Regions from separate parts of the Streptomyces sp. SCA2-17 genome, predicted to be linked through region 1. Evidence: riboswitches for the same ligand, from Rfam matches in the RefSeq annotation. Region 1 holds a riboswitch; each other region holds the start of a gene.
What was found. A riboswitch is a leader RNA that binds a small molecule or an ion and turns the genes downstream of it on or off. The one in region 1 is predicted to bind cyclic di-AMP.

Region 1 (6,628 bases):
TGGCCTTCTTGCCGCCGTCCTTGGCGTCGAAGGACGCGCACTTCTCGACCGCTGTCCGCAGCCCGGCCATGGCCTTCTCGGCCACCGCGCGCTCGTAGCCGCTGACGTCCTGGGCGACGGTCGTCTGGTCGCCCTTCTTGGTGAAGACCACCTGGGCGTTCGCCTTGTGGTCCTCCTCCAGCCGGCCGGTGTTGAGGACGGCTGCGATCGGCGCGCACTCGGGCCGGGAGCCGTTGAGGAGCTGCTCCTCCCCGCCACCCTCCGACTTGTCCATGCCCGTGTTCGGCTCCAGCTGCCAGCCGGCCGGCAGGTCCGTCACGGCGACGAGCGCCTGCTTGGCCTGGTCGGCGGTGATGGAGGCGGGGGCGGTGGGCGCCCCCTTGTCCTTCTTGCCGCCTGCGCCTGCGCCCGTACCCGAGCCGGAAGCGGAATCAGAGCCGCCGTCGCAGGCGGCGAGCAGCAGCGACGAGGCGGCGACCAGGGCGGCGAGAGCGACCCGGCGGGGGCGAACGTGCACAGGGGTTCCTTTGCGCGAGAACAGTGAGTGATCAAAAAGACCAGAATTCGAACGCAAGTATGCACATGTCATGGTCGCCGTCCCGCTCGGGCACCCGTTCGGCCTACGGGCCGTCTTGTCCGGGCGGTGGGCGGGTACCCGCATGTCATGCGCATCCAGTACGTACACCTCGCCGACCTCGCCGCCCCGCACTGGGCCGGCGGGATCATCCAGTTCATCGTGGGCCTCTTCGTCGTCGCCCTGCTGATCATGGCCGTGGTCAAGGGCTTCCGGAAGCGCGACGAGGAACCGCCCCCGCCCTCCCAGCCCCAGCGCAGGCAAGGCGCCTGGCAGACCCGGCAGGAGCACGACACCGGACCCACCTCGCCGGACCACGGCCCGGGGCACAACGACGACGAGGAGAACAAGGTCGGCTACGTCACCGAGCACCGTGAGGCGGACGAACTGCACCCCGAAGCGAACGGGGAGCGCGTGCTGCCGCACGAGATCCACAACCCCGGCAGCCACCCCGAGGACCTCTCCGAGGAGAGGAAGAAGTGGAACCCGGGCGGCAGTGGCGGCTTCGGCAGCGGCGGCCCCGGCCACCACTAGGCTCCGCCCGGCCATCACAAGGCTCCGCCCGGTCACCGCCAGGCCCCGCCCCCGCCGCCGCTCAGCCCCACCGCCGCGCCCCTTGTAGCGTCAAGGGGTGCACGACTCGAACGACACGGCCATCCCGCCCGCCCCCTCCCTCTTCACCTGGGAGTTCGCCTCCGACCCCTACCCCGCGTACGCCTGGCTGCGTGAGCACGCCCCCGTGCACCGCACCGCCCTGCCCAGCGGTGTGGAGGCCTGGCTGGTCACCCGGTACGCCGACGCCCGCCAGGCGCTCGCCGACCAGCGGCTGTCGAAGAACCCCGTGCACCACTCCGAGTCGGCGCACGGCAAGGGCAAGGTCGGCATCCCGGGCGAGCGCAGCGCCAACCTCATGACGCACCTGCTCAACATCGATCCCCCGGACCACACCCGGCTGCGCCGCCTCGTCTCCAAGGCGTTCACCCCGGGCCGCGTCGCCGAGTTCGCGCCCCGGGTGCAGGAGCTGACGGACCAGCTCATCGACGGGTTCGCGGCCAAGGGGGAGGCGGACCTCATCCACGAGTTCGCGTTCCCGCTCCCCATCTACGCCATCTGCGACATGCTCGGCGTCCCGCCCGAGGACCAGGACGACTTCCGGGACTGGGCCGGAATGATGATCCGCCACGGCGGCGGCCCTCGCGGCGGCGTGGCCCGCTCCGTCAAGAAGATGCGGACCTACCTCGCGGAACTGATCCACCGCAAGCGGGAGGATCTCGGCGAAGACCTGATCTCGGGACTCATCAGGGCAAGCGACCACGGCGAGCACCTCACCGAGAACGAGGCCGCGGCGATGGCCTTCATCCTGCTCTTCGCCGGTTTCGAAACAACTGTGAACCTGATTGGTAACGGAACCTACGCGCTCCTGCGCCATCCCGGGCAGCGCGAGCGCCTCCAGCGCGCCCTCGCCGAGGGCGACGAGAGCCTGCTCGCCACCGGCATCGAGGAACTGCTGCGCTACGACGGACCGGTGGAGCTCGCGACCTGGCGCTTCGCCACCCAGGACCTGACGATCGGCGGTCAGCGCATCGCCGAGGGCGACCCCGTCCTCGTCGTCCTGGCGGCCGCCGACCGCGACCCCGAGCGGTTCGCCGAACCCGACACCCTCGACCTCTCCCGCAGCGACAACCAGCACCTCGGCTACGGGCACGGCATCCACTACTGCCTCGGCGCACCCCTCGCGCGCCTGGAGGGCCGGACCGCCCTCGCGACCCTCCTGCGGCGCCTGCCCGACCTGCGGCTGAACGCCGAACCGGAGGAGCTGCGATGGCGCGGCGGGCTCATCATGCGCGGCCTGCGCACCCTGCCGGTGGCATTCACCCCGGAGGCCATCCCGGAGGCCACCCCGAAGGCCATCCCGGAGGTCACTCCGGAGGCCGTCTCTGAGGGCATTCCGGAGAGCAATCCGGGCACAAGCACTCAGGAGGAACCGTACGCCTGAGCGACCGTCATCCGGCGTGACCTCGGCGTGACCTCCGCTACACCGGCTTGTGACTGGCGTGGGCCGTCGCTATCTTCAACGACCATTCCGACGCGACACCAAATGTCACGCCGAGACGTCACGAGACGTCCCGCCGGACGTCATACCGGACGTCACGTCAAACGTCGCACCGAACGCCGCACGAGAGGCCCTTGCCCATGAGATCTGGAACCGGCCGACATCGCCGCCCCCGTCAGATACCCGCCATCGTGGTCGCCGCGGGGGTGACCGCCTCCGGAATCGCCATGCCGCTGCTCGCGGCCACCGGTGCGAACGCCGCCGACGCCGGCACCTGGGACCGCGTGGCCCAGTGCGAGAGCGGAGGCCTGTGGAGCGCCGACTCCGGCAACGGGAGCTACGGGGGACTGCAGCTGACCCAGAACCTCTGGGACCGCCACGGCGGCCTGGAGTACGCCCCCCGGCCCGACCTCGCCAGCCGTGCGCAGCAGATCGCCGTCGCCGAGAAGATCCTCGAAACCAGAGGCAACGCCACCTGGTCGAGCTGCGCCGCGACGTCGGGTCTGACCTCGGGAGGCACCAAGGCCGACGTCGACCCGGGCGGCACGCACGCCCCCGCGAGCGGCTCGTCGCCATCGCACGCCCCGGAGCGCACCACTTCGCCCTCCGCGCCGTCGGAGCCGGACGAGCACTCCAAGCCCTCGGAGCCGTCGGCGTCCCCCTCGCAGTCCGGGAAGCCCTCGACGGAGCCTTCCGCTCAGCCCTCGGCCGGCAAGCCCTCGCCGGACACGTCGTCCGGCACCCCCTCCGGCAAGCCCTCCGGCAGCGCGTCCCCCGACGCCTCGCCGTCCAAGCCGGGCGACGCGAAGCCGGGCGACGGCAAGCCCGGTGACGGCAAGCCGGGTGACGACGCGTCCGGCGCGCCGGGCGACGGCCGCCACCGCAAGCCCTCGACGTCCCCCACGGGCGACGACCCGACCTCGATCCCCACGTCCCCCGAGTCCCCCGCGACGCCGTCCCAGGGCACCCCTGACGATTCCGGTTCCGCGGCGGGGCAGGCGTCCGACGGCGTCGAAGGCGGTACGGGCAAGCACCGTGCCGACCCGTCACGTTCGGACGACACCCGATCGTCGCGCGGCGGCGGCGAAGGCCGTACCGGCAGTCCCACGGCCACCGACTACACCGTGCGCCCCGGTGACAACTTGTCAGTCATTGCCGAACAGCATGCGGTCAACGGTGGTTGGCAGTCCCTCTACCACCGCAATGAGAAAGTGGTCGGAACCGATCCCGACCTGATCCTTCCTGGTCAGAAGCTTGAGATGGGTAAATAGACCGGCAGTTCGCGGCGAATGTCCGTTCCAGTCGAAAGTGAGACATGGGTCTCTTTGCCAGTTGGCGGAATGTCATCTTCCCTAACTTGGCAAACAGCCTCCTACCTGCGGAAACATGATGTTCCCGTGGGTAACTAGGGGCGACTGTGGCTGGAAAGAGGGGTTTGAACCCTTGCCTCGACTGTGTTTACCGTCGTGACCGCTCGCCACCGCGAGCACCACGGTCGTCACGCCGAATCCTGCCGACGGCCGCTGGAGTCGTCGCGCAAGCGCCGTAGGCAGGAGCGGGGGAACCAAGGTAGGCGCCGGAAACGGCTCCTCGGCCGGAGGAAGGCCGCGGGACCGGGACCGGCTAGGGGTGAAGCCGAGTGTGCTCGCACAGCGCGCACAGGAGGCCGGGCGAACTCACAGCCCGAACCCGACAGCTCACCTCGTAGGCGTCGGTGAGGAAACGACTCATGTCCAAGGGCAAGCACCGTCGTCCGTCCAAGGCCGTCCGTATCGTCACGCTCGCCGGCGTCGCCGGTGCCGCCGTGGCCGCCCCGCTGATGGTCGCCACCTCCGCCAACGCCGCGTCCGTCTCCACGTGGGACAAGGTCGCCGAGTGCGAGTCCAGCGGCAACTGGTCCATCAACAGCGGCAACGGCTACTACGGCGGTCTGCAGTTCTCGCAGTCCTCCTGGAACGCCGCCGGCGGCCAGAAGTACGCCGACCGCGCCGACCACGCCTCCAAGAGCGCCCAGATCGCCGTGGCCGAGAAGCTGCTCGCCATGCAGGGCCCGGGCGCCTGGGGCTGCGCCGGCGCCGGCAACCTGACGTCCGGCGGCCCGAAGGCGAACGTCGACCCGGGTTCCGGCTCCTCCGGCAAGTCCTCCCGCGCGGGCGGCACCGTCTCGGGCAAGTCCCACGCGGACCGCAGCGAGCGCCAGGCCGCGCCGAAGAAGGCCGCGCCCAAGCACACCGCCCCGCAGACCGTCGAGCGGGACGAGGCCCCGGCCCCGAAGCCGGCTCCGAGCCACACCGCTCCGCAGTCCTACAAGGTCGGTGACGGCGAGTACGAGGTCAAGGAGGGCGACACCCTCTCCAAGATCGCCGACGCCAAGAACGTCAAGGGCGGCTGGCAGAAGCTGTACGACCACAACAAGGACATCGTCCAGGACGCGGACGTGATCTTCGTCGGCCAGAAGCTGCACCTCAGCTGACCGAGCTGACAGGGGCGGTCCACGCGAGTGGGCCGCCCCTCTTTGGCTTTTCCGGGCAAATCCCTCATTCGTGCGGCGATCTCGTCATTTGTGCTGCTGTGATGATTTTTCTGACTTTTCGGATTCTTCGGCCCGGAAACACCGTCCAACGGCGAGGTGAGCCTCCGGCGCCCGTTAGGCTCGTGCAGCAGAACCTCAGACACACACGAAGGAGACCCTCGTGCCGTCCATCGACGTCGTCGTAGCTCGCGAGATCCTCGACTCGCGAGGCAACCCCACGGTCGAGGTCGAGGTCGGCCTCGACGACGGCTCCACGGGCCGTGCCGCCGTGCCGTCCGGCGCCTCCACCGGCGCCTTCGAAGCCATCGAGCTCCGCGACGGTGACAAGAACCGTTACCTGGGCAAGGGCGTCGAGAAGGCCGTCCTGGCCGTCATCGAGCAGATCGGCCCGGAGCTCGTCGGTTACGACGCCACCGAGCAGCGCCTGATCGACCAGGCCATGTTCGACCTGGACGCCACCGACAACAAGGGCTCGCTCGGCGCCAACGCCATCCTGGGCGTCTCCCTCGCCGTCGCGCACGCCGCCTCCGAGGCCTCCGACCTGCCGCTCTTCCGCTACCTGGGCGGCCCGAACGCGCACCTGCTGCCCGTTCCGATGATGAACATCCTGAACGGCGGCTCGCACGCCGACTCCAACGTGGACATCCAGGAGTTCATGATCGCGCCGATCGGCGCGGAGTCCTTCTCCGAGGCCCTGCGCTGGGGCACCGAGGTCTACCACACCCTCAAGTCGGTCCTGAAGACCAAGGGCCTGTCCACCGGCCTGGGCGACGAGGGCGGCTTCGCCCCCAACCTCGGCTCCAACCGCGAGGCCCTCGACCTCATCCTCGAGGCCATCAAGCAGGCCGGCTACACCCCCGGCCAGGACATCGCGCTCGCGCTCGACGTCGCCGCCTCCGAGTTCTACAAGGACGGCGCCTACACCTTCGAGGGCAAGTCCCGCACCGCCGCCGAGATGACCGAGTACTACGCCGAGCTCGTCGACGCGTACCCGCTGGTCTCCATCGAGGACCCGCTGTTCGAGGACGACTGGGACGGCTGGAAGACCATCACCGACAAGCTCGGCGACAAGGTCCAGCTCGTCGGCGACGACCTGTTCGTCACCAACCCGGAGCGCCTCGGCCGCGGCATCGAGGAGGGCGCCGCCAACGCCCTGCTGGTCAAGGTCAACCAGATCGGCTCGCTGACCGAGACCCTCGACGCCGTCGAGCTGGCCCAGCGCAACGGCTTCAAGTGCATGATGTCGCACCGCTCCGGCGAGACCGAGGACGTCACCATCGCCGACCTGGCCGTCGCCACCAACTGCGGCCAGATCAAGACCGGTGCCCCGGCCCGCTCCGAGCGCGTCGCCAAGTACAACCAGCTCCTGCGCATCGAGGAGATCCTGGACGACGCCGCGGTCTACGCCGGCCGCAGCGCCTTCCCGCGGTTTCGCTCTGCGAACTAATTAAACGCAGCAAGGGCTGAA
Region 2 (6,628 bases), 2.0 Mb from region 1:
AGGTTGTGGTTGTACGCGTCGGCGCCCGCGGCGCGCAGCCGCTCGGCCTGGCCCGCGGAGAGCAGCCCGAGGCACGCGCACACCTCGACGTCCTCGTTCTCCTCCTTGATCGCCTCGATGGTCTTCGAGACGCGGTCGATGTCCCGGTCCGTGGGCCCGCGGCCGCTCGCGACCAGGCAGACCCGCTTCGCGCCGCCCGCGACGCCGGCCGCGGCGGCCTTGGAGGCGTCCTCCGGCTTGAGCCAGGTGTACTTGAGGATCTCGGCCTTGGAGCCGAGCCGCTGCGAGCAGTACGAGCAGTCCTCGGGGCACAGCCCCGACTTCAGGTTGACGAGGTAGTTGAGCTTCACCCGGCGCCCGAACCACTTGCGGCGCACCTTGCCGGCCGCGGCCACCACGTCGAGCAGGTCGTCGTCGGAGGTCGCCAGCACGGCGAGCGCCTCTTCACGGCTCGGCAGCTCGCGCCGCAGCCCCTTGTCCACCAGCGTGTTCAGCAGGTCCATGGCGGTGATCCTCGCTCACGGGGCGCCCTTGGCCAAGGTAGGGATTACACAACACGGGCGGTTTGATGTGTGTGTATTGCCACACCCTGACCAGGAGTGACGGCCGCTACGTTCTAGAGAGGTTCTATCCGGGCTCCACAGATCGCTCTGCGGAACATCCCGCGGAACGCTCTGCGGAGCGCTCCGTGGAACCGGCCCCCCAGCCCCCTGAAACGCGAACGCGAAGGACGGCCGCATGCCCCAGGACGACGCCTTCGGGTGGATCGACGCGCACCACGAGCGGCGCCTGGCGGCCGGCCTCGTACGGACCCTGCGCCCGCGGTCCGCCGACGCGCCGCTGGTGGACCTGGCGGGCAACGACTACCTCGGCCTCACCCGCCACCCGGAGGTCACCGAGGCCGCCGCCGCGGCCGCCCGGGAGTGGGGCGCGGGCGCGACCGGCTCCCGCCTGGTCACCGGAAGCACCGCCCTGCACGCCCGGCTGGAGACGGAGCTCGCCGCGTTCTGCGGCTTCGAGGCCGCGCTCGTGTTCTCCTCCGGCTACACCGCCAACCTCGCCGCCGTCACCGCCCTCGCCGGGCCCGCCGGCGGCGTCGACGGCGCCCTGCTCGTCTCCGACGAGGGCAACCACGCCTCGCTCATCGACGGCTGCCGGCTCGCCCGCGCCGAGAAGGCGATCGTGCCGCACGCCGACCCCGACGCCGTCCGCAAGGCCCTCGCCGCGCACGCCGGCCGCGCCCTGGCCGTCACCGACTCCGTCTTCTCCGTCGACGGCGACGCCGCCCCGCTGACCGCGCTCGCCGCGGCGTGCCGCGAGCACGGCGCCGCGCTGCTCGTGGACGACGCGCACGGGCTCGGCGTCCTCGGCGAGGGCGGCCGCGGCGCGGTGCACGCGGCGGGCCTCGCGGGCGCCCCGGACGTCGTCGCCACGGTCACCCTGTCGAAGTCGCTCGGCAGCCAGGGCGGCGCGGTGCTCGGCCCCGCGCGCGTGATCCGGCACCTCGTGAGCAACGCCCGGACGTTCATCTTCGACACCGGCCTCGCCCCGTCGGCGGCCGCCGCTGCGCTGGCGGCCCTCACCGTGCTGCGCCGCGAGCCGCAGCGCGCGGCGCGGGTCCGGGAGATCGCCGCCGCCCTGCACGGCAGGTTCGTGGCGGCGGGCTTCGAGGCGGTACGGCCCGACGCGGCGGTGGTGTCCGTCCGCGCGCCCTCACCGGAGGCGGCGGTGCGCTGGGCGGCGGACTGCCGGGAGGCCGGGTTCGCGGTCGGCTGCTTCCGGCCGCCGTCCGTGCCGGACGGCATCTCGCGGCTGCGGCTGACCGCCCGGGCGGATCTGTCGGACGCGCAGGTGACGGCGGCGGCCGACGCGATCGTACGGACCGCGCCGGCCGCCTCCTGACGAGCCTGGAAAACCAGAGAAAAAGAGCCTTACCGGTTCAGAGCGGGCCGGGCCCGCCGTCGCGCAGTCCTTCGACGAAGCATGTCCACGCGGCGGAGCGGAAGAGGAGCGCGGGACCGCTCGCCCGCTTGGAGTCGCGCACGGCGAGGAGCCGGCCGGGGAGCGGTCCGGCCGTCTCGACGCAGTTGTTGTAACCGGTGCTGTAGCTGCTGCGCCGCCACGAGGCGCCGCGGAGAAGCGAAGGGGCGGCAAGTACGTACCGAGGCATTGCGGACATGGTGCCTCCTTACGCGCCGTCGTTGATCCCGGCGATGAATTCCAGTGAGTTCTCGTGCGAGAGCGCGTGTTCGCGCAGCGTCGTGAAGGCCGCGCCGTACGCCCGGAGGTCTTCTTTCCGCTCCAGGTAGAGGCTACTCGTCAAGTGGTCGAGAACCACCACGTCCAGATCAGCAATGCGCGGAAATGAGAAAATAACAAAAGGCCCGGTGATGCCGATATGGCCGCCGCTGGAGAACGGCAGGACGTGCAGCCGCACGTGTCCCAGCGACCCCGTCTCCACCAGGTGCCGCAGCTGTCCGGCCATGACCTCCGGCCCGCCCACCTCATGGCGCAACACCGCCTCGTCCAGCACGGCGCACACTTCCAGCGGCCGCTCGCCCCGCAGCACCGCCTGCCGCGCCATGCGCACCCGCACCAGCTCCTCGACCTGCTCCGGAGCGGGATCGCCCAGCGCCGCGCGGGTCACGGCCCGGGCGTAGGCGGGCGTCTGGAGCAGGCCGGGCACCACGGTGGTCTCCAGCGTGCTTAACCGTGACGCCTCCGACTCCAGGCTGATGAAGTCCAGATAGGCGGGTGGCAGCCGGTCGCGGTAGGCGTACCACCAGCCGCGCCGGGCCCCCGCCCCCTCGCCCGGCACGGGCGACCCCGCCCCGCACAACGCCCCCAGCAGTGCGCGCAGTTCGGGGTCGGTGACCCCGTAGGCGTCCAGGAGCCGTGCCACGTCCGCCGGTTTCACGCCACTGGCGCCCGTCTCGATCCGGCTGACCTTCGACTGGTGCCAGCCCACCGCGCGCGCGGCCTCCAGGCTCGTCAGCCCGGCCAGTTCGCGCTGGCGGCGCAGCTCCGCCCCCAGCTTGCGACGGCGCACCGCCGGTCCGTAGCGCATTCGGCCCTGCCCTCCCCTAGATCACTGCCACTGTCACTGTCATACGTCAGTGTCAATAGCCCAGTGTGCCGGGCGAATACGGTCGCTCGTCGTAGAGTTCACCGCTTTGAGCGACAGATATATGCATATCTTGGTGGATCGCACGCATCACAGGCGTTATCAGTGGCAGTCTGTCGAGACATCGGCTGAAAGGGCCACCACCATGGCAGACCACCAAGAAGCCACCGTCACCCTGCCGAGCGCTCCCGGCTCGGTCTCCACGGCGCGGCGCTACGTCGCGGAGGTGCTGGCCGACTGGGGACTGCCGGGCGGGACGGACACCGCCGAGACCGTGCGCCTGATCGTCTCGGAGCTCGCCACCAACGCCGTGCAGCACACCCGGGGCCAGTCGCCCACCTTCACCGTGGACGTCCGCCTCGACCGCGACCAGCAGCTGCGCATCGGGGTCACGGACAGCCACCCCCGCTTCCCCCGGCGGCTGCCCGCCGCGGCCCAGCAGGACAACGGCCGCGGCATGGTGATCATCCGCTGTCTCACCGCCGAGTACGGGGGGCGGCTGTTCTTCACCCCGACCTCCGACGGCGGCAAGACGGTGTGGATCTCCCTCCCCTGGACCGTGCCGGTCAGCGCCGAGCGCTGAACTCCCCTCCGGCCGGCCAGGCCCCCCGCACGGGGTGCGGGGGGCCTCGGGCCCTCTCGGGGCGGTGACGGGCCTGTCACCGGTGAGCGGTTACGGGCCTGGCGTCGGCGCGGGGGATCAGCCGACGCGGCCGTAGCGCACGCTGTTGGTCCAGATCCGCTCCAGGCGGACGACCGCGCCGGTCTTGGGCGCGTGCCAGATCCTCCCGTCCCCGGCGTATATCCCGACGTGGTAGATGCCGCGCCCGGAGACGAAGAAGACCAGGTCGCCGACCTCGCGTGCGGACCGCGGGATGTGCTGCGTGCTGTTGTACTGCTGGGCGGCGGTGCGGGGCAGCGATTTGCCGGCCCGCTTGAAGGAGTAGAGCGTCAGGCCCGAGCAGTCGAACCGGTAGGGTCCGGTCGCTCCCCACTGGTACGGGGAGCCCTGCTTCGAGGCCGCGATCCGCAGTGCCATGGTGGAGACGGAAGACGCCTCCGCCTCTGCCGCGCCGCCCGGTGCCAGGACCGTGGCCCCGACGGCGGCGAGAGTGAGGGCCGATGCGGCACCGGCCCTGGACAGCTTCGACGGACGTTTGTGCGCGCCCATGCGCTAACCCTTCGTCAGCCGCCTGTGAAGGATGACCTGTCGGGTTCGGGCAGGCGAAGGTTGCCCGGCCGCCGTCAACGGCTTCACCCCAAGGGCCGACCGCACTACTCTTGGTCGTCCCACCACTCTTGGGTCCTCCATCCCTGCCGTGCACCTAAGTCGACCCGGCATCCCGTCGGCGGCAGGGTTCGGCGTCCGCCGGGACCGCCCCGCCGGGGTGGCGGGGTCTTGTCGTCGCAGGGATCTTGGCGCAGCCGCCGTGCCGATTCCGAGCGGATCCAGGGGTATGTGAGGCTGATCACTCTTGGGCAATTCCGGTGGACACAGGGCGAATTGACGGGGTCGGCGAAAGCCGGCTGAGGCGCTGGCCTGCGGCGGTTCGTACCCGGCCGGGCGCAATCCGGCCGTCCGCCCCAAATCGATCACCGCGCCCCGTCTACGCCGTGATCCTCCATGGGGCGGAGCCGGGTTTATTCGCGCGCGGAGCCCGGCCCCTCCGGCGCGCGTGGCGCGGAGATCCCTTCGCCCCCGGCGCTCTGCGCCGCGGGCCCGCACCGCCCGCGTCGGCACGGCCCGTTCACACCTCCCGTTCCCCGGCTTCGCACACGCCTGCGAACCGGGCCGCGGGCGCGCCGCGGCGACGGCCGCATGTGCGGTACCCGTAGCCGGCCGTACGTGTCGTGCGGACGGACGGCCATGATCCGGCCCAGAAGATCCAGTAGATGCATGCGACAGCCGGACCGGATGGCTATGGCCATGGCAACGCAAAGAGTCAGTTAACGCGTTGGAAAAGGTTGCGCCCTAATCTGCAATCCCTGGCCACCGACCGAAGAACCCCTGGTCAACACCGTGTTGAACTCGGGTTGCGGCCCGGTGCGGCCGGCCGGGACCCCCCGGGACGACAGTGAGGTGGGACATGCAACTCTCCCCGCGTGAGCAGGAACGCCTGCTCCTCCACGTGGCGGCCGACGTCGCCGCGCGGCGCAAGGCCCGCGGCCTGCTCCTCAACCACCCCGAGGCGGTGGCCCTCATCACCGTCCACGTCCTGGAGGGCGCCCGGGACGGCCGCACCGTCGCCGAGCTCATGTCCTCCGGACGCAAGGTGCTCACCCGGGACGAGGTCATGGAAGGCATCCCCGAGATGCTCCCCGACGTCCAGATCGAGGCCACCTTCCCCGACGGCACCAAGCTCGTCACCGTCCACGAACCCATCTGCTGAGGGGCGGACCCGATGATTCCCGGAGAGATCCTGCACGCCGCCGAGCCCGTGGCCCTCAACCAGGGCCTGCACCGCACCCGGCTCACCGTGCTCAACGCCGCCGACCGCCCGGTGCAGGTCGGCTCGCACTACCACTTCGCCGAGGCCAACCCCGGCCTCGACTTCGACCGGGCCGCGGCCCGCGGCAAGCGCCTCGACATCGCTGCGGGCACCGCCGTCCGCTTCGAGCCGGGCATCCCCGTCCAGGTCGACCTCGTGCCCATCGGCGGCAAGCGCATCGTCGAGGGCCTGCGCGGCGAGTGCGGGGGACCCCTCGATGAGTGAGCTCAGCCGCGTCGCCTACGCCGACCTCTACGGGCCGACCGCCGGCGACCGCATCCGCCTCGCCGACACCGGCCTCGTCGTCGAGATCGAGGAGGACCGCAGCGGCGGGCCCGGCCACGCCGGCGACGAGGCCGTCTTCGGCGGCGGCAAGGTCATCCGCGAGTCCATGGGCCAGTCCCGCGCGACCCGCGCCGACGGCGCCCCCGACACCGTCGTCACCGGCGCCCTCGTCCTCGACCACTGGGGGATCGTCAAGGCCGATGTCGGGATCCGCGACGGCCGCATCACGGGCATCGGCAAGGCCGGCAACCCCGACACCATGGACGGCGTCCACCCCGACCTCGTCATCGGCCCCGAGACCGAGGTCATCGCGGGCAACGGCAAGATCCTCACCGCCGGCGCCATCGACGCCCACGTCCACTTCATCTGCCCGCAGGCCGCCGACGAGGCCCTCGCCTCCGGCGTCACCACCCTGCTCGGCGGCGGCACCGGGCCCGCCGAGGGCAGCAAGGCCACCACCATCACCCCCGGCGCCTGGCACCTCGCCCGCATGTTCGAGGCGATGGAGGGCTACCCCGTCAACCTCGGCCTGCTGGGCAAGGGCAACACCGTCTCGTACGACTCGATGCGCGCCCAGCTGCGGGCCGGCGCCGTCGGCTTCAAGATCCACGAGGACTGGGGGGCGACGCCCGCCGCCATCGACGCCTGCCTGGCCGTGTGCGAGGAGAGCGGCGCCCAGCTCGCCATCCACACCGACACCCTCAACGAGGCCGGCTTCGTCGGCGACACC
Region 3 (6,628 bases), 520 kb from region 1:
ACGCGGAGCTCGCGGGGCGGTCGTGGGCGTGGCCGCGGGGAAGGCTCTTCTGTGGCTTACTCCTCTTCCTCTTCCCCTTCCTCTTCGGGTTCTTCTGCGTCGGGTTCTTCTCCCCGTTCCTCTTCCCGTTCTTCCGCCGGTTCTTCCGGTGCGGGTGGTTCCGGCCGGGGTGGTTACGGGCGGGGCGGCGCTGGTGCCGGTTCCGGTTCGGGCCGTGGTGCCGGCGGCGGTGCCGGCCGTGGTGGCAACGGGGCCGGGGGCGCGCGGCAGCGCCGTACGTCTTCCTGACGCTTTGACGTTCCGGCGTTCCGGCGCTCCGGCGTTCCGGCGCTCTGACGCCTTGACGCTCTGGCGCTCGGAGCCGGCCGGCTGATCGGGCGCCTGCCCGGTCGGCCGGTTTCTCCCCGATCGGCCGAGCACCGTTCGCCCGGTGACCTCCCGCCCGGAAGGGTGGGAGGGGTGAGCCGAACTGCCTGCCGCGCCGCGGGGCGCACCGTACGCCGCGCTGCCCGTAGGCTTCCGGCCCTCCTGATCACCGGGGGAGCCCTGTTCGGCCTCGGGGCGCCCGCGAACTACACGTGCGCCCCCTTCCTCTCCGCCGCGCCCCTCGTCGCGGCCCCCCTGCACACCCTCCGTGCCACCGCCGCGGCCGCCCTGGCCGCGGTGGCGGTCGCGGTCGGCCTCGTGTTCTACCACCGGCCGTCCGACACCGGTGAGGCGCTGGCCGAGGTCGCCGCCATCGGCGCGGTCTCCCTGGTCGCGCTGGGGATCAACCGCATCGCCCGCCGCCGCGACCAGCAGCTCGCCTCCGCCCGCGGCATCGCGGAGGCCGCCCAGCGCGCCGTCCTTCCCGCGCCCCCGTCCCGCATCGGCGGCCTGCGGGTGGCCGCGCGCTACGTGGCCGCGCATGCCGGCGCCCGGATCGGCGGTGATCTGTACGCGGTCCAGGACACTCCCTACGGCGTACGGGCCGTCGTCGGCGACGTCCGCGGCAAGGGCCTGGGCGCGGTCGAGGCCGTTGCCGTCGTCATCGGCGCGTCCGGGAGGCGGCCGACCAGGAGCCGACGCTGGAGGGACTCGCGGGGCGGCTGGAGCGGGCGCTGCAACGTGAGGGCGCGCGGCGCGCGAACCTGGACCAGCACGAGGGATTCACCACGGCCGTCCTGGCGGAGCTGCCGCCGGGCCGCCCCGTCATCCGCCTGCTGAACCGCGGCCATCCGCCGCCGCTCCTGCTGCACGCGGACGGCCGGGTCGGTGCGGCCGACCCGACCGTGCCCGCGCTGCCGCTCGGGCTGGGGGACCTGGGGGTGTGGCCGGACCGGGCCGAGGAGCGGGAGTTCCCCGCGGGGTCGATGCTGCTGCTGATGACGGACGGGGTGACCGAGGCCAGGGACGCCGACGGCGCGTTCTACGACCCGCGGGCGGAGCTGACGGGCCGGCAGTTCAAGAGTCCGGAGGCCCTGCTGGACAGCCTGGTCGCGGAGGTCACGCGCCATGCGGGCGGTCAGGCCGCCGACGACATGGCCCTGTTGGCGATTCGGCGCGGTGAACGCATCGAGCGAATCGAACAGCATTTCGTAGAAAGTATCGACAGGTTCCGTGGGCGGACGTCCTGTGAAGAGCTGTCAGGGAAGAGCGGCGGATCCGGGCGTTCGGCTTGGAATCCACCCGGCATGTCTATTAACGTTCGATAACGACGCGCGGTCGTCGCAACCGCCGCAAGAGGCGGTGCACCGTGCGCCATCGCCGAATCCCGCGGGCACAGCGCCATCTGATCCTCCGGCATGTTCCGGGAACCGGGGAACCACCACCCTGGGGTGAATCGGGCCGCATGCGGCCCGTAGGAGACCTTCCTGCTCCGAACCCGTCAGCTAACCCGGTAGGCGAGAAGGAAGGAAAGGAGTGCCTTCGTGGCATCCAACGAGCCTGCCGCTTACGGGTCTGACGCCTACGAGTCTGAGGCTTACGGCTCCGACGCCTACGAGTCTGAGGCTTACGGGTCCGACGCTTACGGGTCTGACGTCGCTTACGAGCCCGGCTCCTACGATCCGCCGCTCGTACCCGCGTACGTACCGCCGTACGAGCCGGACCCGGAGCCGGCGGCGGCGTCCTCCTCCTCCTCCGTACCGGAGCGGTCGTACGAACCCTCCGCCTTCAGCGCCTTCTCCTTCGGCGCGGGCCGCGGGCGCCACCGCGTCGTCAAGCAGCGCGGCGGCACGATGGCCCGCAGTGGTGCCGTGCTCGGCGTGGGCGTCATCGCGGCGGTCGGCGCGGGCGGGATGGCGAATGCGCAGGAGCGTCCGGCGGCCTCCATATCCATGCCCGACCTGGCGCAGCTGCCGGGTGTGGGCTCGTTCTTCACAGGGAGCGCGGCGGGTACGGCCTCGGCTGATTCCTTCGCCGAGGAGACCGGTACCGGTGCGGCCGTCTCCGAGATGGCGCAGGACGCGGCAAGGGCGGGTGAGGCGTTGCGGGCGAGAATCCTGGAGCAGGCCGATCACCAGCAGGGCGTGGCCGAGGCCGAGGCGCAGGCGGCCCGGGTGACGGTGGCCGCGGCGGAGCAGAAGCAGGCGGCGGAGCGCAAGGCGGCCGAGGCGGAGGCGGCGCGGACGGCGGCGGCCGCGGCGGCGGAGCAGAGGCAGGCGGAGCAGAAGCAGGCGGAGCAGGGGCGGGCGGCGTCGGCGCAGCCTTCGGAGCGGACGCAGGCGCGGACGCCGGAGAAGAAGCAGGAAGCGCGGACACCCGAGAAGAGGCAGAGGCCGGGTGGGGCCCCCGCCCGTACCGCGACCCCCGCTCCCGCCCCCGCTCGCCACTCCGGAGCGCTCACCCTCCCCGTCGGTTCGTACACGCTGACGGCCGGCTTCGGGCAGGCGGGCAACATGTGGTCCGCGCACCACACGGGCGAGGACTTCGCCGCCCCGACCGGCACGCCGGTGAAGGCGGTGGGCGGCGGCACGATCACCCAGGCCGGCTGGGCGGGGGCGTACGGCTACCGCATCGTGCTGAGGCTCGACGACGGCACGGAGCTGTGGTTCTGCCACCTGTCCTCGATGGTGGTCACGTCGGGCAAGGTCGCCGCGGGCCAGGTCATAGGTCGGGTCGGCGCGACGGGCAACGTCACCGGGCCGCATCTGCACCTGGAGGTCCGGCCGGGCGGGGGCGCGCCGGTGGATCCGCTGGGATGGCTGCGGGGCAGGGGCCTGCGGCCGTAGCGGACGGTGCGGCGCGTATTCGTCGCGTATTTCGTACGGAACGGGGCACCCGTTAGCGCGTGTCCACCGAGTCCACTGCGAATGACGCGGGCAACGCGAATGACGCCGACGACGCGACGATCACGACGGCCGTACCAGCGCGGCTGGACCGCCTGCCGTGGTCGCGCTGGCACTGGACCGTGGTGATCGGCCTCGGCACGGTCTGGATCCTGGACGGCCTGGAAGTGACGGTGGTCGGCAACATCGCCGGCCGGCTCTCGGAGCGGGGCAGTGGGCTGCCGATCACATCGGGCGAGGTCACGGGGATCGCGGCGGCGCTGTACGTGGCGGGGGCGTGTTCGGGGGCGCTGTTCTTCGGGCGGCTCACGGACCGCTTCGGCCGGAAGAAGCTGTTCCTCGTCACGCTCGGGGTCTACCTGGCCGCGACGGCGCTGACGGCCGTCTCCTTCTCGTCCTGGTGGTTCTTCGCCTTCCGTTTCCTGACGGGTTTCGGCATCGGGGGTGAGTACGCGGCCATCAACTCCGCCATCGACGAGCTGATTCCGGCGGCTTTCCGGGGCCGGATCGACCTGATCATCAACGGGAGTTTCTGGCTGGGGGCGATCGGCGGCTCGTTGCTGGCGGTCCTGATGCTCGATACGGACGTCTTCCCGGCGGATGTGGGATGGCGGCTGACATTCGGCCTCGGTGTGGTGCTGGGGCTGGTGATCCTCTTCGTACGGCGGAAGGTGCCGGAAAGCCCGCGCTGGCTGTTCATCCATGGGCGGGGCGCGGAAGCGGAATCCCTGGTGACGTCGGTCGAGGAGCGCGTTGAGGAGGAGAAGGGGGTAAAGCTGCCGCCGCCGGAGGGCGAGATCACGATCCGCCGGCAGGGGCTGGTGACGTTCACCGACATCGCGCGCACGGTGTTCTCCGACTACCGCCGGCGGGCGGTCCTCGGCCTGTCCCTGTTCATCGGGCAGGCCTTCCTCTACAACGCGATCACGTTCGGCTTCGGCTCCATCCTGGAGACGTACTTCCACGTCTCCACTTCCCGTACGGGCTACTTCTTCGCCGTCATCGCGGCGGGCAACTTCCTGGGCCCGCTGCTGCTGGGCAAGTGCTTCGACACGCTGGGCCGACGGGTGATGATCTCGTCGACGTACCTGCTGTCGGGCCTGCTCCTCTTCGGCACGGCCTGGCTCTTCGGCGCGGGCCGGCTGACGGCCGACAGCCTCACCGCTTGCTGGGCGGTCGTGCTGTTCTTCGCCTCGGCGGGCGCCGGCAGCGCCTACCTCACGGTCTCGGAGATCTTCCCCATGGAGACGCGGGCCATGGCCATCGCGTTCTTCTACGCCCTGGGCACGGCCGCCGGCGGCATCAGCGGCCCGCTGCTCTTCGCCGACCTGACGAGCAGCGGGGACGTGGGCGACACGGTGCTCGCCTTCGCGATCGGCGCGTCGCTGATGTGCGGGGCGGGGCTGGTGGCGGCGTTCCTGGCGGTACGGGCGGAGGGGCGCTCGCTGGAGTCGATCGCGGCGCCGCTGTCGGCCCGTAGCGGAGCAGAACCGGAATACCCGCTCCCGCAGGGACGCTGAGGTAATGCATGGCTGACATTCACAAGAAGATCGGCAACCTCTCCGTCCACCCGCTCGCCCTCGGCGGCAACGTCTTCGGGTGGACCGCGGACGAGGCGGAGTCCTTCGCCGTCCTCGACGCGTACGCGGCGGCCGGCGGCAACTTCATCGACACCGCCGACGTCTACTCCGCCTGGGTCCCGGGCAACCAGGGCGGCGAGTCGGAGACCGTCCTCGGCAACTGGTTCGCCGCGCGCGGCAACCGCGCCGACATCGTGCTCGCCACCAAGGTCGGCGCGGGCGTCCCCGAGCCCCGCGGCCTGCGGGCCTCCGTGATCAAGTCGGGCGTCGAGGAGTCCCTGCGCCGCCTGCGCACCGACTACATCGACCTCTACTACACGCACTACGACGACCCGTCGGTGCCGGTGGAGGAGTTCCTCACCGCCCTCGACGCGCTGGTGAAGGAGGGCAAGGTCCGCGAGATCGCGGCCTCCAACATCACGCCCGAGCGCCTGCGGGAGGCCCTGGAGTTCTCGGACACCGCGGGCCTGGCCAAGTACGTGGCGATCCAGCCGCACTACAACCTGGTCTCCCGCGACACGTATGAGGGCGACCTGGCGGACGTGGCGGCGCAGCACGGGCTGGCGGCCGTCCCGTACTGGGCGCTGGCCTCGGGCTTCCTCACCGGCAAGTACCGCCCCGGCACCGCCGTGGACAGCGCCCGCGCGGGGGCGGCCGGCAAGTACCTCGAATCCGAGCGCGGCCTGCGCGTCCTGGCCGCCCTGGACGAGGTGGCGGCTGCGCACGACGCCGAACTCGCAACGATCGCCCTGGCCTGGCTGGCGTCCCGGCCCACGGTGGCCGCCCCGCTGGCCAGCGCCCGCACGGTGGAACAGCTGCCGGCGCTGCTGGCGGTGGCGGACGTGAAGCTCACGGACGAGGAGCTGAAGCGCTTGACGGAGGCGTCGGCGTAACGAGGTAGAGCGTGGGGCTTCGGGAACACGAAGCCCCACGCTCCTCTTCAGGCCCGACTCTCCACAACCCAGGAGGCAAGGGCGACGCCACCGGCAACGGCGAACACGGACGGCCAGGCACCGATCTTCTTGGCCAGCGGATGCGACCCGCCGAACGCGGCAACGTACAGCCCGGTCAGCGCCGCAGCCTTGGGCACCCCGACCGTCCCGGCCCACTGCCGAGCAGCCACCCCACCGGCCACAGCCAACGCCACACCCCCCAGCGGCCGCTTCTTACTCCACCGAGCAACCCCATACCCACCAACAAGCCCACCAGCAGCAACCACACCCGCAGGAACCCGACCCATCCCACACCTCCACATCAAAAATCCCAACCCCTCCGAGGCTACGCCGGGCGTTGCCGGGCGGGGTCCGCGTGGCCGGGCGTTGCCATAAGCAGCGCAGGCACCATCAAGGGCGCTGACTCTGCTGGTGAGGCCTGCGGGAGGGGCACCCAGGCGAGCCCGGTCATCCGGGGACAGTCGCAGTCAAGGTCCTCGTCGGTCCCCAAGCGCGGCTCACCGTCGGCGACCTGGACGCGATAACAGGCGGTCCAGCCCGACGGATACGGCACGTCGTAGAGAAATGTCGCTGAGAGAGGCCGCAGTCCGACCTCTTCGAGGACTTCGCGCATGACGGCTTGCTCCGCACTCTCGCCGGGCGCGATACCGCCGCCGGGCAACGTCCAGTACTCCTGCCCGTCATGGTGCCCGTCAGGCCCGACGCCCCGCTCCTTGACCATCAGCAGCATCCGGCCACGGATGATGACCGCAGCCGCCCGTTTCCTGTCCAGCACGCTACTGATCATGCCGGTTGACTCCATCGCCCTGCCGGAACATAGGCACTT

Region 2: linked by a shared signal. The riboswitch ahead of PS271_RS01805 (C40 family peptidase) and the one ahead of PS271_RS10495 (transglycosylase family protein) in region 1 are both predicted to bind cyclic di-AMP.
Region 3: linked by a shared signal. The riboswitch ahead of PS271_RS12840 (M23 family metallopeptidase) and the one ahead of PS271_RS10495 (transglycosylase family protein) in region 1 are both predicted to bind cyclic di-AMP.

Annotation. Positions count from the first base shown of each region.
Region 1 is NZ_CP117521.1:2,365,786-2,372,413, reverse strand. Features, by position in the region: gene PS271_RS10515 (hypothetical protein) at 1-517, opposite strand, end outside; gene PS271_RS10510 (DUF6479 family protein) at 665-1,108, shown strand; gene PS271_RS10505 (cytochrome P450 family protein) at 1,206-2,570, shown strand; gene PS271_RS10500 (transglycosylase family protein) at 2,768-3,898, shown strand; cyclic di-AMP (ydaO/yuaA leader) riboswitch at 4,159-4,353, shown strand; gene PS271_RS10495 (transglycosylase family protein) at 4,357-5,100, shown strand; gene eno (phosphopyruvate hydratase) at 5,321-6,607, shown strand.
Region 2 is NZ_CP117521.1:401,892-408,519, reverse strand. Features, by position in the region: gene bioB (biotin synthase BioB) at 1-503, opposite strand, end outside; gene PS271_RS01825 (8-amino-7-oxononanoate synthase) at 739-1,902, shown strand; gene PS271_RS01820 (DUF397 domain-containing protein) at 1,940-2,179, opposite strand; gene PS271_RS01815 (helix-turn-helix domain-containing protein) at 2,189-3,067, opposite strand; gene PS271_RS01810 (ATP-binding protein) at 3,270-3,707, shown strand; gene PS271_RS01805 (C40 family peptidase) at 3,825-4,295, opposite strand; cyclic di-AMP (ydaO/yuaA leader) riboswitch at 4,300-4,475, opposite strand; gene PS271_RS01800 (urease subunit gamma) at 5,212-5,514, shown strand; gene PS271_RS01795 (urease subunit beta) at 5,527-5,838, shown strand; gene PS271_RS01790 (urease subunit alpha) at 5,831-6,628, shown strand, end outside.
Region 3 is NZ_CP117521.1:2,886,214-2,892,841, reverse strand. Features, by position in the region: gene PS271_RS12850 (DEAD/DEAH box helicase) at 1-288, shown strand, start outside; partial or broken gene PS271_RS12845 (PP2C family protein-serine/threonine phosphatase) at 460-1,694, shown strand; cyclic di-AMP (ydaO/yuaA leader) riboswitch at 1,735-1,901, shown strand; gene PS271_RS12840 (M23 family metallopeptidase) at 1,911-3,212, shown strand; gene PS271_RS12835 (MFS transporter) at 3,272-4,789, shown strand; gene PS271_RS12830 (aldo/keto reductase) at 4,798-5,742, shown strand; gene PS271_RS12825 (hypothetical protein) at 5,790-6,089, opposite strand; gene PS271_RS12820 (NUDIX hydrolase) at 6,128-6,589, opposite strand.